4 regions of the Paraburkholderia sp. FT54 genome follow, and region 1 is predicted to be linked to each of the others. Evidence: riboswitches for the same ligand, from Rfam matches in the RefSeq annotation. Region 1 holds a riboswitch; each other region holds the start of a gene.
What was found. Region 1 has a riboswitch for cobalamin ahead of RI103_RS25880 (oxidoreductase). Riboswitches for the same ligand answer to the same signal wherever they lie in the genome.

Region 1 (3,203 bases):
TCACATCGACCATGCCGCACGCGTGGATCACGCGCACCGCGAGTTTTTCGAGGTCGGCGGGAACGCGCGACAAGTCGGCCTCCGCGCGGATCGTCGCGAAGGATTGGCGATAGATCTCCTGACCGTCGCGAAGGTAATCAAGCATCGGTATCACTCCGGGCCAGGCGTGCGAGCATGTCGGCGGCCTGGTCGATCGTCAGTTGGCGCGCGACGCACTGGCCGAAACCGGGCTGGCCGTCGCGTCGATAAAGGTCGTAGAGGCCGGGCGCGGCAGCCAGCAGCGTGTGCGGCGCGCAATGCGCGGCGGCGCACGAGCGCGCACAGCCGCTCAGATGCACGTCGACGCCTGCGGGCAGGCGGGCCGCCAGACGCAGCGCGTCGGCCTTGGTGTCAGCGAGGCCCCTGGCGCAGCCGGTCGATCCGGCGCAGGCGATCAGGCGCGTGATGGCTTGCGCGGGATCGCAGGCGAGACTGAGTGCGGTCAAGCCGGCCAGCACGGCGGGGACGGCGTGCGTTGCGACGTCGGGTAACAGCACGCTTTGCCAGGGTGTCAGGCGAAGCGTGCTATTGCCGTGCTGCTGCGAAAGGGCGGCGAGGCCGCGCAAGGCGTCGGCGTCGAGGCGTCCGAGCGGCGGCTGGCCGCCTGCGTGCCAGGTTCCGGGCACGCGTTGCGCGTGGGCGCCGAGGCGGAGGCTGGCGTCGGCCGCGGTGCCGCGATGCCAGCCGGCTAGCTTCGCGTTTCGCGTCAGGGGGAAGTCGAGGTATCGCTGGGCGTGGTGCAGTAGCGCGTTAGCGCAATGCGCGGCCAACAGGTGACGCATGCGCGTGGCGTCGGCGGCGGCGAGGTCGAGAAACGTGAGCAGCAGCGCGCGTACCAGTGCGGGGACTTGTGAAGGCAGGATTGCGGCCAACGCGCCAGTGCTGTCCGTGGGCGCTTTTTCAGCCGCGCGGGGAGGACCGCCATGTTGGCTTTGCGATGGCGAGCCGGTGTTTCCATTTTCGCGCTCAGGCGGACAACCGGCCAACCCGAACACAAATCGCACACCATCCGCCTCGTTCGATGCCGCCAGCCACACATCATGCGGATGATCCACTCTCGCGAGCCGCTCGCCGCCGTCCAGCAGCAGCGCGAATTTCGGCGACAGCGCCGCGAACCGCGCTTCGCTTTGCAGCAGACTGAGCAATTCGGCGCACAGCGGCCGTGTATCGCACAGTGCGAACGGATCGCGCCCGGCAGCCGGGCTGATCATCACGTTACGTACGTCGTCGGCTGAGGTTGCGGTGGGTGCGCGAGTGGCATCGGCGGCGCTCCTGGCCACGGCGCTCGCCACGTTCGCGTTCACGGCGTTCTTCGCCATCATGGTATCCGCGGCGCGCTGCGCGCCCGTCGCCGGCCCAAGGCCTGCGTCGAGCAAAGCCGCAATCAACGCCGCTTCCTCGCCACGCTTCACCCCACGCAGCTGCAGATTCGCGCGATTGGTCAGCTCGATCACTCCGGCCGCGTACCGCGCGCTGGCCTGGGCGACCGCCCGTGCCTGCGCCGCGCTCAACTCGCCGCCTGGCAGTTTGATCCGGCAAATCCCGCCGTCGCGCGCGGCGACGATGCGCAGCAGCCCCGGACACGCCGAGGGCCGCGGCGTGCTGGCCGCGTCGGATGAAACGGTGGAAGGCGAAGCTTGATTCAAGACGGACACCGGTTTAGCGTCGCGCGACGGCCCGAGCATGCCGCGAGGCGGGCATTGCTGCGGCATCGGTACACCCCGCCCGATGTTGGCTGGCACGAACAGTCTCGCCGGCAGGTCTCCTGGCTGGCAGGTCATGGTCCGCCGCGGCCTTCCCGGTCGAACCAGTGGCGCGGAGCGCAGGCGGACTCGCTGCATACAGTTGCGGGGGCAGCCACAGCGGCACTGTGTTCCCTCTTCGGCCCCGAAGGGCACCGGCGGCTGTATTATGCCTTTTTTCGAACAGCACAACGAGGCTGGACGCTTTGATCGGCGTGGCACAGCGCATTATTTGAAGACACAGAATGAGGATGGATGCATGCCGGCCTGGCTGACGGTGGTGGGCATAGGCGACGACGGCTTCGCCGGTTTGGGAAGGCCCGCGCGGCGTGCTTTGCTGGAAGCGTCGGTGGTGTACGGCGGCGAACGCCATCTGGCGATGCTGCCCGCGCGCCTCGCCGCGCGCCGCGCCGCGTGGCCGCGTCCCTTCGACCTCGCGCCGTTGCTGGCCGAGCGCGGCGGCGCGGTGTGCGTGCTGGCGAGCGGCGACCCGATGCTGTTCGGCGTCGGCGCGACGCTCGCGCGGCAGTTGCCGACTGGCGAGTTGCGGGTGCTGCCCGCGCCGTCGTCGTTGTCGCTGGCGGCCGCGCGCCTCGGCTGGCCGTTGCAGGACGTCGCGACGGTGTCGCTGGTGGGCCGGCCCTTGCCGACGCTGAACGCGCATCTGCACGACGGCGCGCGCGTGTTCGTGCTGAGCGCGGACGGGCGCACGCCGGCTGCGCTCGCGGAACTGCTGAATGCACGCGGTTTCGGCGCGACCCGCATGTGCGTGCTGGAACACCTTGGTGGCGAGATGGAGCGGCGCATCGACGGTCGTGCGGATCAATGGTCCGCGGGCGAGGTGGCCGCGCTGAACCTGATCGCGCTCGACTGCCGCGCCACCGAAGGCGCGCCGCGTCTGCCGCTGACCTGCGGCTTGCCCGACGACGCCTTTCGCCACGACGGTCAGTTGACCAAGCGCGACATGCGTGCCATCACGCTCGCGCGCCTTGCGCCGACGCCCGGCGAATTGCTGTGGGACGTGGGCGCGGGCAGCGGCTCGATCGGCATCGAATGGATGCGCGCGCATCCGGCTTGCCGCGCGATTGCGATTGAAGGGCACACAGAGCGGCAGCGCTTCATCGAACACAATCGCGATGCGTTGGGCGTGCCGGGCCTGCAGCTTGTGGCAGGCCGCGCGCCCGAAGCGCTGCAGGGACTGCCGGTGCCGGACGCCGTGTTCATCGGCGGCGGCGCGACGGTGCCGGGCGTGCTGGAGGCCTGTTGGGACAGTCTGCGCGAGGGCGGCCGGCTGGTCGCGAATGCGGTCACCTTGCAAGGTGAGGCGGCGCTGGCGGCATGGCGCGAGCGGCACGGCGGGACGTTGACGCGGATCGCGCTCGCGGATGCGCAGCCGCTCGGCGGTTTCGATACCTGGCGGCA
Region 2 (3,203 bases), 230 kb from region 1:
CCTCGTGAGCTTTGGTATCGAGCGAGGCGACGGTGCGGATTTCGTCGAACGAATGCGCGGCAAGCGCGATGCGCACCGCGGCTTCGATCTGCTCAGCCGAACTGTGCAAACGGCAACCAATGCCGACGCTCAGGGTTCTCATGGCGCGTCCGCTCCATCCATGGAAGGCGTGGCGGCGTCGGCAGACGCGGCCGCGCGGGCCAACGCAAGCGACGCGACACCGCCGATCACCACGATCGCCGGCGAGCCGAGTCCGCCACGCGCGACAGTGTCGGCAAACTCGCCGAGGCGCGCGAGCACGTGACGTTGCTCGGGACGCGTGGCCGATTCGATCGCCGCGCACGGCGTATCGGCGCTCATGCCGGCCGCGAGCAACGCGCCGACGATGTCGTTGAGCCGCCGCATGCCCATGTAGATCACGAGCGTCATGCGCGTGGCCACGAGCGCGGCCCAGTCGGGTTCGCCGCTGCCCGCGCCGTGTCCGGTGACGAACACCACGCCTTGCGCGTGATCGCGATGCGTGACTGGAATGCCGATCGCCGCGGGCGCGGCGATCCCCGCCGTGATGCCGTTGATGATCTCCACCTCGATGCCCGCCTCGTGCAGCGCCTGCTGTTCTTCGCCGCCGCGGCCGAATACGAACGGATCGCCGCCTTTCAAACGCGCGACGCTGCGACCGGCCCGCACATGCTCGAGCAATTGCGCGACGATGCCGTCCTGCGGCGTGGACGGATGGCCGCCGCGTTTGCCGACATACACGACGAGCGCGTCCGCTCGCGCGAACTGCAACACCTCGGGATTCACCAGATCGTCGACCAGCACCACGTCGGCTTGCGCCAACGCACGGGTGGCCTTGAGCGTCATGAGTTCGACGTCGCCGGGGCCGGCGCCGATCAGCCAGGCGCGGGTCATCGCGGCGTGCATGGCGAGCGCCATGTCGTGACAGGCGAGGCGGGATCAAGCGCGAAGGGTCGCCAGTCGGCGGACTTTGGGGTCATGCAGTGCTACGGATTCAGGCACGGCGCAATGCGCGGCTCGCAGCGGTTCCACACAGAACCTGCATACGCGAGCGCGCCACGTCGTGCTTCAGCGCCTTCACATCCGTCCCTCGCGGATTCCGGCGGCCGGCGGCGCGATGTTGCCCTGAGGTTCGCCGCCTCCGCGTCTGGCCGGTATCCGGGCTGGCGGCCTCATGCGCTTTGCCTTCCCGTCCGCATTCGCTGGAATGTGCCGGACAGTGGCATCGAAAAAACGCATGCGCGGCGCAACAGAACTCAAGTTTGCGCCGCAGGTCGCTTACCGTTGCGGGGACAGCACAGGTTGAGCGCATGGAGCGCCGCCTGTTTCCCGTTTAACTGCACACGCGAATGCATGTGCGGGCACCAAACGCGCGCATACGATAGCACATGGCGCCCCGTCCGATAAGCGCTTGCGGCTTGTGTTTCCTTGACGGCACCGGGCCGCGGGCCTACACTCGCACGCACTTTGGTGCTCGTGTGCGCGCTCGTGCGCATGCAGTTAAACGGGAAACAGGGGGCCCGCCTGCCATGGATCGGGTCAACCTGTGCTGCCCCCGCAACGGTAAGCGAAATGTGGCGCTAAGTTCAGTTGATTAGCGCCGCGGAGCCGGCTTCGATGTCCACGCGCAAGGCCGCGTCGGCATATCACCACTGGGCGAGAAATCACTCGTCCGGGAAGGGGAAGCGGCGCTTTCGCCAGCCCGGATACCGGCCAGACAACGAAGGACAAACGCCGCGGGGATGCGGCGCTGCGTTCATGACTCATTCCCGCTTGCTGTTTTTCTGTTGTCGCGGCAACGCCGTCGTTCGTCCCCGTGTTTTGTTTTTGTCGTGGCTGGCTGGGCGCGTGCCCCGTTTGCCTGATCGATGTGGACAGACACGCCGGCGTGCACGTGCAACTCCTACGGATGGACCTCACGATGCAAACTCAAATGCGCAAGATCCCCGTCACCATCGTCACGGGCTTTCTCGGCAGCGGCAAGACCACGCTGCTGCGGCATATTCTTCAGCATGCGGGCGGCAAGCGCATCGCGGTGATCGTCAACGAGTTCGGCGAACTCGGCATCGACGGGGAAATCCTCAAGGGCTGCGGGATCGGTTGCGATGAAAACGGCGTCGAAACCGAAGGCCACTTGTATGAACTGGCGAACGGCTGCTTGTGCTGCACCGTGCAGGAGGAGTTTTTCCCGGTCATGGAAAAGCTCGTGGAGCGCCGCGACCAGATCGATCACGTGCTGATTGAAACCTCGGGTCTCGCGTTGCCGAAACCGCTGGTGCAGGCCTTCAACTGGCCGCAGATCAAGAACAGCTTCACTGTGGATGCCGTGCTCACCGTGGTGGACGGCCCGGCCGCGGCAAGCGGTCAGTTCGCCGACAACCCCGTCGCCGTGGACGCGCAACGCAAGGCCGATCCGAATCTCGATCACGAGTCGCCGCTGCACGAATTGTTCGAAGACCAGTTGTCCGCGGCCGATCTGGTGATTCTGAACAAGACCGATTTGCTCGACGACGCGCAGCAAAGCGCGGTTGAAGTGTCGATTCGCGAAGAAATTCCGCCGCAAGTGAAGATCGTGCGCGCGCACATGGGGCAACTCGATCTGCACACGCTGCTGGGCCTCGAAGCGGCATCGGAAGAAACGATCCACTTGCGCCACGATCACCACGGCTCCGCCGACGACGCCGACCACCATCACGACGAATTCGACTCGGTGGTCGTGCAGGCGAATGTGCGCTCTCGCGAGGCAGCGATCGCCGCGCTGCAAGGGCTGGTCGAAACGAACACGATCTATCGCGTCAAGGGTTTCGCGGCGCTGCCGGGCGCGGCGATGCGTCTGGTGATTCAGGGCGTCGGGCGCCGCTTCGACAGCTATTTCGATCGACGCTGGCAGGCCGGCGAAAGCGGTCCGAGCCGCTTCGTTCTGATCGGCGAGGACCTCGATCGGGCCGCGTTGCAGCGTGCGTTCGACGCGGCGCTAGGCGTGCCGTCGAGCGTCGAAACGCAACAGGCGTAAGCGCTCATGCATCTGCTGCGCACCACGCCGGGCGGCTTTGTCGACGATACGCAAGGCGTGATCCGTATCGATCAGCAGCCCGCGGATATCGTGGTGCTCAGCTCCGCCGACACGACGCTGTCGCTGCTGGCGAGCGTTTTTCCGCGTCTGGGTGAAGGTTTCCCGAGCGTGC
Region 3 (3,203 bases), on a different replicon from region 1:
GTCTGGAATGCGCTCAAGCGCATCACGCCGAGCGCATTCGATGCGTACTGCAGCGCGGCTTCGAGCGAATGGCTGCGCTCCGGCTGGATCGACGGATTGCCGCTGAACGGATAGTACAGATCGTCGAAGCTCGGCGCGCGAAACGAATCCGAATAGCTTGCGGTCACCTTCCAATGACCGGTGATGTCGAAGCCATAGCCGAGATAGTAACTGTTCGCTCCGCCGAAATCGGAATACTGGTCGCGCCGCACGTTGGCCTGAATCTGGTTGCGCCCAAAGCGTCCTGTATAGCCGACGAAGCCCGAATCCACATGCCGGTCCGGCGGCGCGAACGTGTCGGAGTCGAGGCTCTGGTCGAGATGCTCATAGCCGACCTGCAGCTTCTGCTGCGCGGCCAGCGCGAAATCGTTTTGCCACGTGTACTGGCGATTGTCGGTATCGAAGCGGCCGTTGTACACGCCGTTCGTGTTCGACACGCTGCGGTCGTCGCCTTCCGCGACGATCAAGTGCGTCGTCCACCAGTCGGTCAGCTTGCCGTTCGCGAACACCGAGACCTGGCGCACTTTGCTATACAGGTTGTTCAGATCGGTTGGTACGCCGTACGCATTGTCGTAGCTGTCGTTGCCGTTCGACTGAAAGTAGCTGGCGCCGGCGTCCCATTTGTCGTTGAACTTGTGGCGCAGCGAAGCCGAGATGCTCTCGTTCAGATAGCCGTTCGCATTCGGATTGGCGTTGGGCGCCTCCTGCGGATTGAGTGAAGAGAAGCCGTCGTCCTTCGATCGCGCGAGCGAAATGCTGAAGGTCGTGTTGCCGTCTTTATCCAATGCGCCGTTCACGCCCGCCTGCTGCGTTTGCGTGTGATAGCTGCCGTAGCCCAGCGAAAAATTGAAACGCGGCGGGTGGTCGCCGCCCTCTTTCGTGAACACCTGCACCACGCCGCCGATCGCGCCCGAGCCGTACAACGCCGACACGTTGCCGTTCACCACCTCGACGTGATCGGTCTGGTCGAGCGGAATCTGCGCGAGTTGCGGCGCGCCCAGGCTCACCGAATCGACCCGCACGCCGTCGATCAGCAGCAGCGACTGCGTCGACGACGCGCCGCGCAAGTAGAGGCTAGTCGTCGAACCAGGGCCACCTGTGCGCGAGATTTGCGCGCCCGGCGCGAGTTGCAGGAGGCCGGGCAGATCGGTCGCGGTGGTGTCGGCGATATCCTGCTGATCGAACAGCGACGTCTGCGGGATCGTGTCGGCGAGTGCTTGCGGCCCGCGCTCCGCGGTCACCACCACGGGCGACAGCACCGCCGAAGACGGCTCGGCAGCCGATGAATCCGCCGGCACGGACGAAGCAGATGACGAAGGCGCGCCTTGCGCATGCACGACGATCGGCAAGCCCGCGAAGGCGAGCAGCGCCGCGCGGGCGAGGGGGGACTGCATGGGATGAAAGTCCTGTGGATAGCGTGCGCGGCCCGCTTCCCCGCAGGCCGATGCGTAACGAGGCGCCCGCGTATTTAACATTGTCGCGCGTGACGTGCCTCTCCCTCTGGCCGGTATCCGGGCTGGCGACACATCGATTCCGCCTTCCCACGCGTGACGCGCAGTGGCACACTCGCGAGTTGAACTTCCAACACGCGGTCAGGATCGACTTGCATGACGAATGCGGTCGCTTACCGTTGCGGGGGCAGCGCAGGTTGGCGCGTTCAGGCGAACGGCGCGCCCTGCTTCCCGTTTAACTGCGCGCGCCGTTGAGAAGCGCACGCGGGCACCAGAGTGCGGGCAGTTTATGAGCGGACTCGGGGTCCGTCAAGAATGGTGGCGACGCAGGCCATCCGTTCTGTTAAGTGCAGGCTATTGTCCGACGCATGAGTACTTTTTCATCATAAGGTCGATAAAAGCCTGCACAAAGCGATGTTGTTACGTCTCGAAACGAGACAATTGTCGGAACCTGCGACATTCCGCGCTAAAATGCGATGTCTTTAGAGGACGCAGCAGATGCTCACCGAACTCGAAACACTTTCACAGAATATCGGCAAGCTGATCGCGATCAGCCAACGCCACAATGAAGCGCGACTCGCGCTCGAAGAGCAGCTCGCCCAATCGCGCGCCGACGTCGAAGCTACGCGCACGGAACTTGCACTGCTGCGCGAGGAACGAAACGCGTTGCAGGCCGAACGCGACGCGCTGTCCGCGAAGATCGACGACGCTCAGGTGCGCCTGAATGCGATCCTCGAAAAGCTGCCGCGTGCCCGTGCGCACAGCGAGCCGGACAACCAGCTCGATCTGCTCGAGCCCGCTCAGCACGAAGCCGAAGCCGCGAGCGACGTGACCCGCCACGGAGAAAATGCATGACCACCAAGCAGATCGAAGTATCGATTCTCGGCGTGCCCTATCGCCTTGCCTGCTCGCCGGAAACGGAAGCCGCGCTGCTCGAAACGGTCGCACGCGTCGACGCCGAAATGTCGAAGATCCGCAATAGCAGCAACGTGCGCGGCACGGATCGCATTGCTGTCATGGCTGCGCTCTCGCTGGCATCGGAACTGCTTAAGCTGCAATCGAGCGTGAGGCACGGAGAAGCATTTCCCGCTGAGGAAATCCGGCGTACAATGCATCAAATGAACGAACAACTAGGTACTGTGATTGAGCAGTACAGCATGCAGTAAGTATCGTGTGTGTGTTATCGTGCAGCCGGTCCTGAGATCGGCGGCGGATTCAAACGAAGTGCGTGAGCACAAGGCGTGCAAGATTCAGCAAACGTTTGAGTTCAATCGGTAGTTCGTCATTCAGCTTCATCGGTTTAGCTTCCCTGCCTGGTTCGCCAAGGTCATATATTCCTTGAACCAATGCCATGTGCACGGTTGCGGAAATTTGTAGCACGGGTGTGCGCGTCACTCTGTCTGATGTACCCGAAGTGTTGCTAACTGCGACCAATTCTGAACCCCCGGTTCAGGATGCCGGCCTAGCGGCTAAGGCGGGGACCTTATTTAGAACGGCATCGGACTTCGGTTCGGTGCCGTTTTTCTTTGGGCGCTGTTTTTTGTACGCCGATTTCTTCCGCATCTTCAACCTCTTAACGTTCAATTCGATTCATGCGCTACTGGCTAATGAAGTCCGAACCGGACGAAGCAAGCATCGACCATCTCGCCACCGCCCCGCGACGCACGTTGCCGTGGACCGGCGTGCGCAACTATCAGGCGCGCAATTTCATGC
Region 4 (3,203 bases), 1.2 Mb from region 1:
GATGCGGCCAGCGGCATCCGGCGAATTCGCGGCGTTCGATCAGGCGATGTGTCCGTCGTTCAATCGCTGGAAGTATGGGCTCGAGGATTTGCCCGCTTACGCAAGCGGCTCGGGTGACGCTGCGTCCGCTGCGGCGCTCGAAGCGCGCTATGCGCAGCGTGACGTCACCGTGCTGCTCGGCGGCGCGGATTGCGATCCGCAGCATCCGGCGCTCGACCGTTCATGCGCCGCGCAAACGCAAGGGGATCACCGGCTCGGGCGCGGACTGGCATTTGCGCGCTATATGGCGTTGCGGCATCCGGAAGGATTGGCGAAGCATCGGACGTTTGTGATCGATGGTGTCGGGCACGATGCGAAGGGGATTTTCGCGTCGGCGCAGGGGCTAGCGGCTTTGTTCGGGACCGGCCTATAAGGTGCGCCACCAAGGCACCGTCTTGAGGCAATCGGAGTGCACGGGCACGAAGTGTGCTGCCGCGCTAATGCTACCTGTGAGTGACTTCAAGGACCGCGCCGCCATGAACCGAACCCGATTGCTTGCCACCGCCTTTGCCGCTGCGTCGCTTGGCGCGTTGCTACCATGCAGCGCAAATGCCGATGACGCGCCTAGCCCGTGTACATCGCTGAAACGGATAGTGGCGGCCGCACCTGGCGGCCTCGCCTCGTTGACGCCGGACGACGGCAAAGGCGTCGCGCAACCCTACGGCGACGATGCGCAATGTTCGGCGAGCGGCGCTGCATATCAATGCACGTGGACGCCGCATCACGACGCCGGTTCGAACGCCGACGCGCTGCAAGCTGTCGCGGCGGACGTCGCATCGTGTCTGCCGGACGCGACGCATGATCAGAATTCGCCGGGACGTCAGCACTTTTATCTGGGCGCGAAGGGCAAGCGCACCGACATCACCGTGACGCCGACCGCTTCGAACAAGCTGCGTCTGGTGGTATCAGGCAAGTAAAGCAAGTCGCCGTGCGAAGCGGCTAGCGTGACGCTGGCCACCACGTCCAGCCGCGCGATGAGCACCGCAACTCGATCATCGAAAGCGGCGCGATTTCAATGTGCGGAAACACAACGGGCGACGCGCCGAGCACATACACGATCGCTGCCCGGAGCACCGGCGCGTGGGTGACGGCGATCACGTTGCGCGGACGGTTCGATGCACGATCCGTCGCGCCGTTGAGCGCATCAAGCCATTCTCCTACCCGCTTCACCAGTTGACTGAACGACTCGCCGCCATGCGGCGCGGCGTCGGGATCGAGTGTCCATGCGGCGAGGTCTTGCGGCGCTTCGGCAGCGAGTTCGGCGAGCCGCCGTCCCTGCCATATGCCGTAGTTCAGGTCCGCCAGACCGGCGTCGACCGATGCGATGAGGCCCAAGGCCGCTGCCGTATCGCGCGCGCAGATGGCCGGGCTGACGAAAGCGGCCGCGTTGTCCGCGATCGCGAAACGCGTGCGGGCGGCGTGGGCTTCGGCGAGACCGCGGGTGTCGAGCGGGTCATCGACGGGAAAACGGCCTGCCCGCTGGGCGGCGGTCGATGCGTGACTGACCAGTAACAGCCGTGTGTCCATTCCGTTCATGTCCTGTGAAGCCACGCGCCGAAGCCAGACGCGGGTGCGGCTCAAGCGTACGTTTTGCGTTGCCGGGTGCCGAAGTTTAGCGCGTAGAATAGCGGGACTGCGAAGCGCGGAAGCCGGTGAGAGCCCGGCGCGGTCGCGCCACTGTAATCGGCAGCACAAGCCGAAAGCCAGACCTGAGCTTCGCACCTATCCTATGCAATGACTATCGGGGCGCGTTACCCCAGGAGATGTCCATCATGAACGAAGCTGTTTTCGATTCAGCCAGTCAACCCGTTGCTCAACCCACCCCGATTCCGCTGCGCGAGTTGCTGCCTTGGGTCGTGTTCGGCGGTTTGCTGCTGTTGCTCGCGCTTTACTTCGTGGGTGCGGAACAGGGTGCCACTTCGCTGGTGCCGGGCATGTACGTGCATGAGTTCGTGCACGACGGCCGCCATCTGCTCGGCTTTCCCTGCCACTGACGGAGTCGACCATGGTTGGTAAATTGTTGGTACGCGGCATGCTTGCAGGCATCGCCGCGGGACTCCTCACGTTCGGCTTTGCCCGGGTGGTGGGCGAGCCGCAGGTCAATCAGGCGATTTCATTCGAAGAAAAAGCCGACGCCGCGAAAGGCGAGGCTGCTGAACCTGAGATCGTGAGCCGTGATACGCAGCGGGGTATCGGCTTGTTGACTGGCGTGGTGACTTACGGCGCGGCATTCGGCGGATTGTTCTCGCTGGTGTTCGCGTACGCCTATGGGCGCGTGGGCGCATTGAGTCCGCGCGCGTTGTCCGCGTGGCTTGCGCTCGGCGCGTTCATTGCGCTGGCGATCGTGCCGAATCTGAAGTATCCGGCGAACCCGCCTTCGGTCGGCGATCCTGAGACGATCGGGACGCGGACTGGTTTGTTCTTCCTGATGATTGCGATCTCGCTGGCGGCGATGGTGTTTTCGCTCAAGGTGCGGCGCCGTGCGGCTATCAAGCTTGGCGCGTGGAATGGGTCGATTGTGGGGGCGGTGGTGTTCATCGTGATCATCGCCGCGGTGCAGTTGTCGATGCCGACTATCAACGAGGTGCCGGAGGCTTTCCCGGCGGTGCTGCTGTGGAAGTTTCGCGTCGCGGCGCTGGGTATGCAGGCGATTATGTGGGCGACGATCGGGCTGCTTTTTGGGGCGCTGGTCGAGCGGAGTGCGTTTATGCGGGTGGGGGGAAGGTCGGCGGCGAAATCGGTTTGAGGTTTGGATTTGATGAGCGCAACCGCTTTGGTGGTTGCGCTCTGCGCTTTTTGCGCGTCGGCGCCGCGTTTCGCGCGCAGTGGTCAGGAAGGGTTCTGCTTCAAGGAGTTGGGGCGGTTGTGGGGTGGTTATCCACAGGCTTAGGAACAATTTCTGTGGGTAACTCTCGGAGGCGCTCAAACCTTCCTTGTTTGAAGCTGGGCGGCTGAACGATTGTGTACGCCACCAATCGCGGGGCGATCATTCTGGCCGCCACAGAGAACTTATCAGGTCCGGTCTTCGCCTGCCACCCCATCCGCAAATCAAGCCTCGCCGGCACGAGCACCCGGTTAATGCCCGGCAACTCTAGTCCCCGCTTACACGATCCCGGCCCACTCCGCCTGCTTCCATCAAGCACCGGAGATACCAGACCAATTTC

Region 2: linked by a shared signal. The riboswitch ahead of cobW (cobalamin biosynthesis protein CobW) and the one ahead of RI103_RS25880 (oxidoreductase) in region 1 are both predicted to bind cobalamin.
Region 3: linked by a shared signal. The riboswitch ahead of RI103_RS15050 (TonB-dependent receptor domain-containing protein) and the one ahead of RI103_RS25880 (oxidoreductase) in region 1 are both predicted to bind cobalamin.
Region 4: linked by a shared signal. The riboswitch ahead of RI103_RS31375 (CbtB-domain containing protein) and the one ahead of RI103_RS25880 (oxidoreductase) in region 1 are both predicted to bind cobalamin.

What each region holds. Positions count from the first base shown of each region.
Region 1 is NZ_CP134196.1:1,414,885-1,418,087, forward strand. It holds gene RI103_RS25875 (precorrin-8X methylmutase) at 1-145, opposite strand, end outside; gene RI103_RS25880 (oxidoreductase) at 138-1,724, opposite strand; cobalamin riboswitch at 1,777-1,956, opposite strand; gene cbiE (precorrin-6y C5,15-methyltransferase (decarboxylating) subunit CbiE) at 2,041-3,203, shown strand, end outside.
Region 2 is NZ_CP134196.1:1,640,525-1,643,727, reverse strand. It holds gene RI103_RS26880 (cobalamin biosynthesis protein) at 1-142, opposite strand, end outside; gene cobA (uroporphyrinogen-III C-methyltransferase) at 139-912, opposite strand; cobalamin riboswitch at 1,150-1,402, opposite strand; cobalamin riboswitch at 1,470-1,751, shown strand; gene cobW (cobalamin biosynthesis protein CobW) at 1,940-3,031, shown strand; gene cobN (cobaltochelatase subunit CobN) at 3,038-3,203, shown strand, end outside.
Region 3 is NZ_CP134195.1:3,241,118-3,244,320, forward strand. It holds gene RI103_RS15050 (TonB-dependent receptor domain-containing protein) at 1-1,433, opposite strand, end outside; cobalamin riboswitch at 1,524-1,781, opposite strand; gene RI103_RS15055 (ATPase) at 1,989-2,345, shown strand; gene RI103_RS15060 (cell division protein ZapA) at 2,342-2,656, shown strand; RNA gene ssrS (6S RNA) at 2,794-2,975, shown strand; gene RI103_RS15070 (EVE domain-containing protein) at 3,083-3,203, shown strand, end outside.
Region 4 is NZ_CP134196.1:2,612,080-2,615,282, reverse strand. It holds gene RI103_RS31390 (alpha/beta fold hydrolase) at 1-412, shown strand, start outside; gene RI103_RS31385 (hypothetical protein) at 516-956, shown strand; gene RI103_RS31380 (histidine phosphatase family protein) at 979-1,566, opposite strand; cobalamin riboswitch at 1,631-1,773, shown strand; gene RI103_RS31375 (CbtB-domain containing protein) at 1,812-2,033, shown strand; gene RI103_RS31370 (CbtA family protein) at 2,045-2,785, shown strand; gene RI103_RS39755 (transposase) at 3,131-3,203, opposite strand, start outside.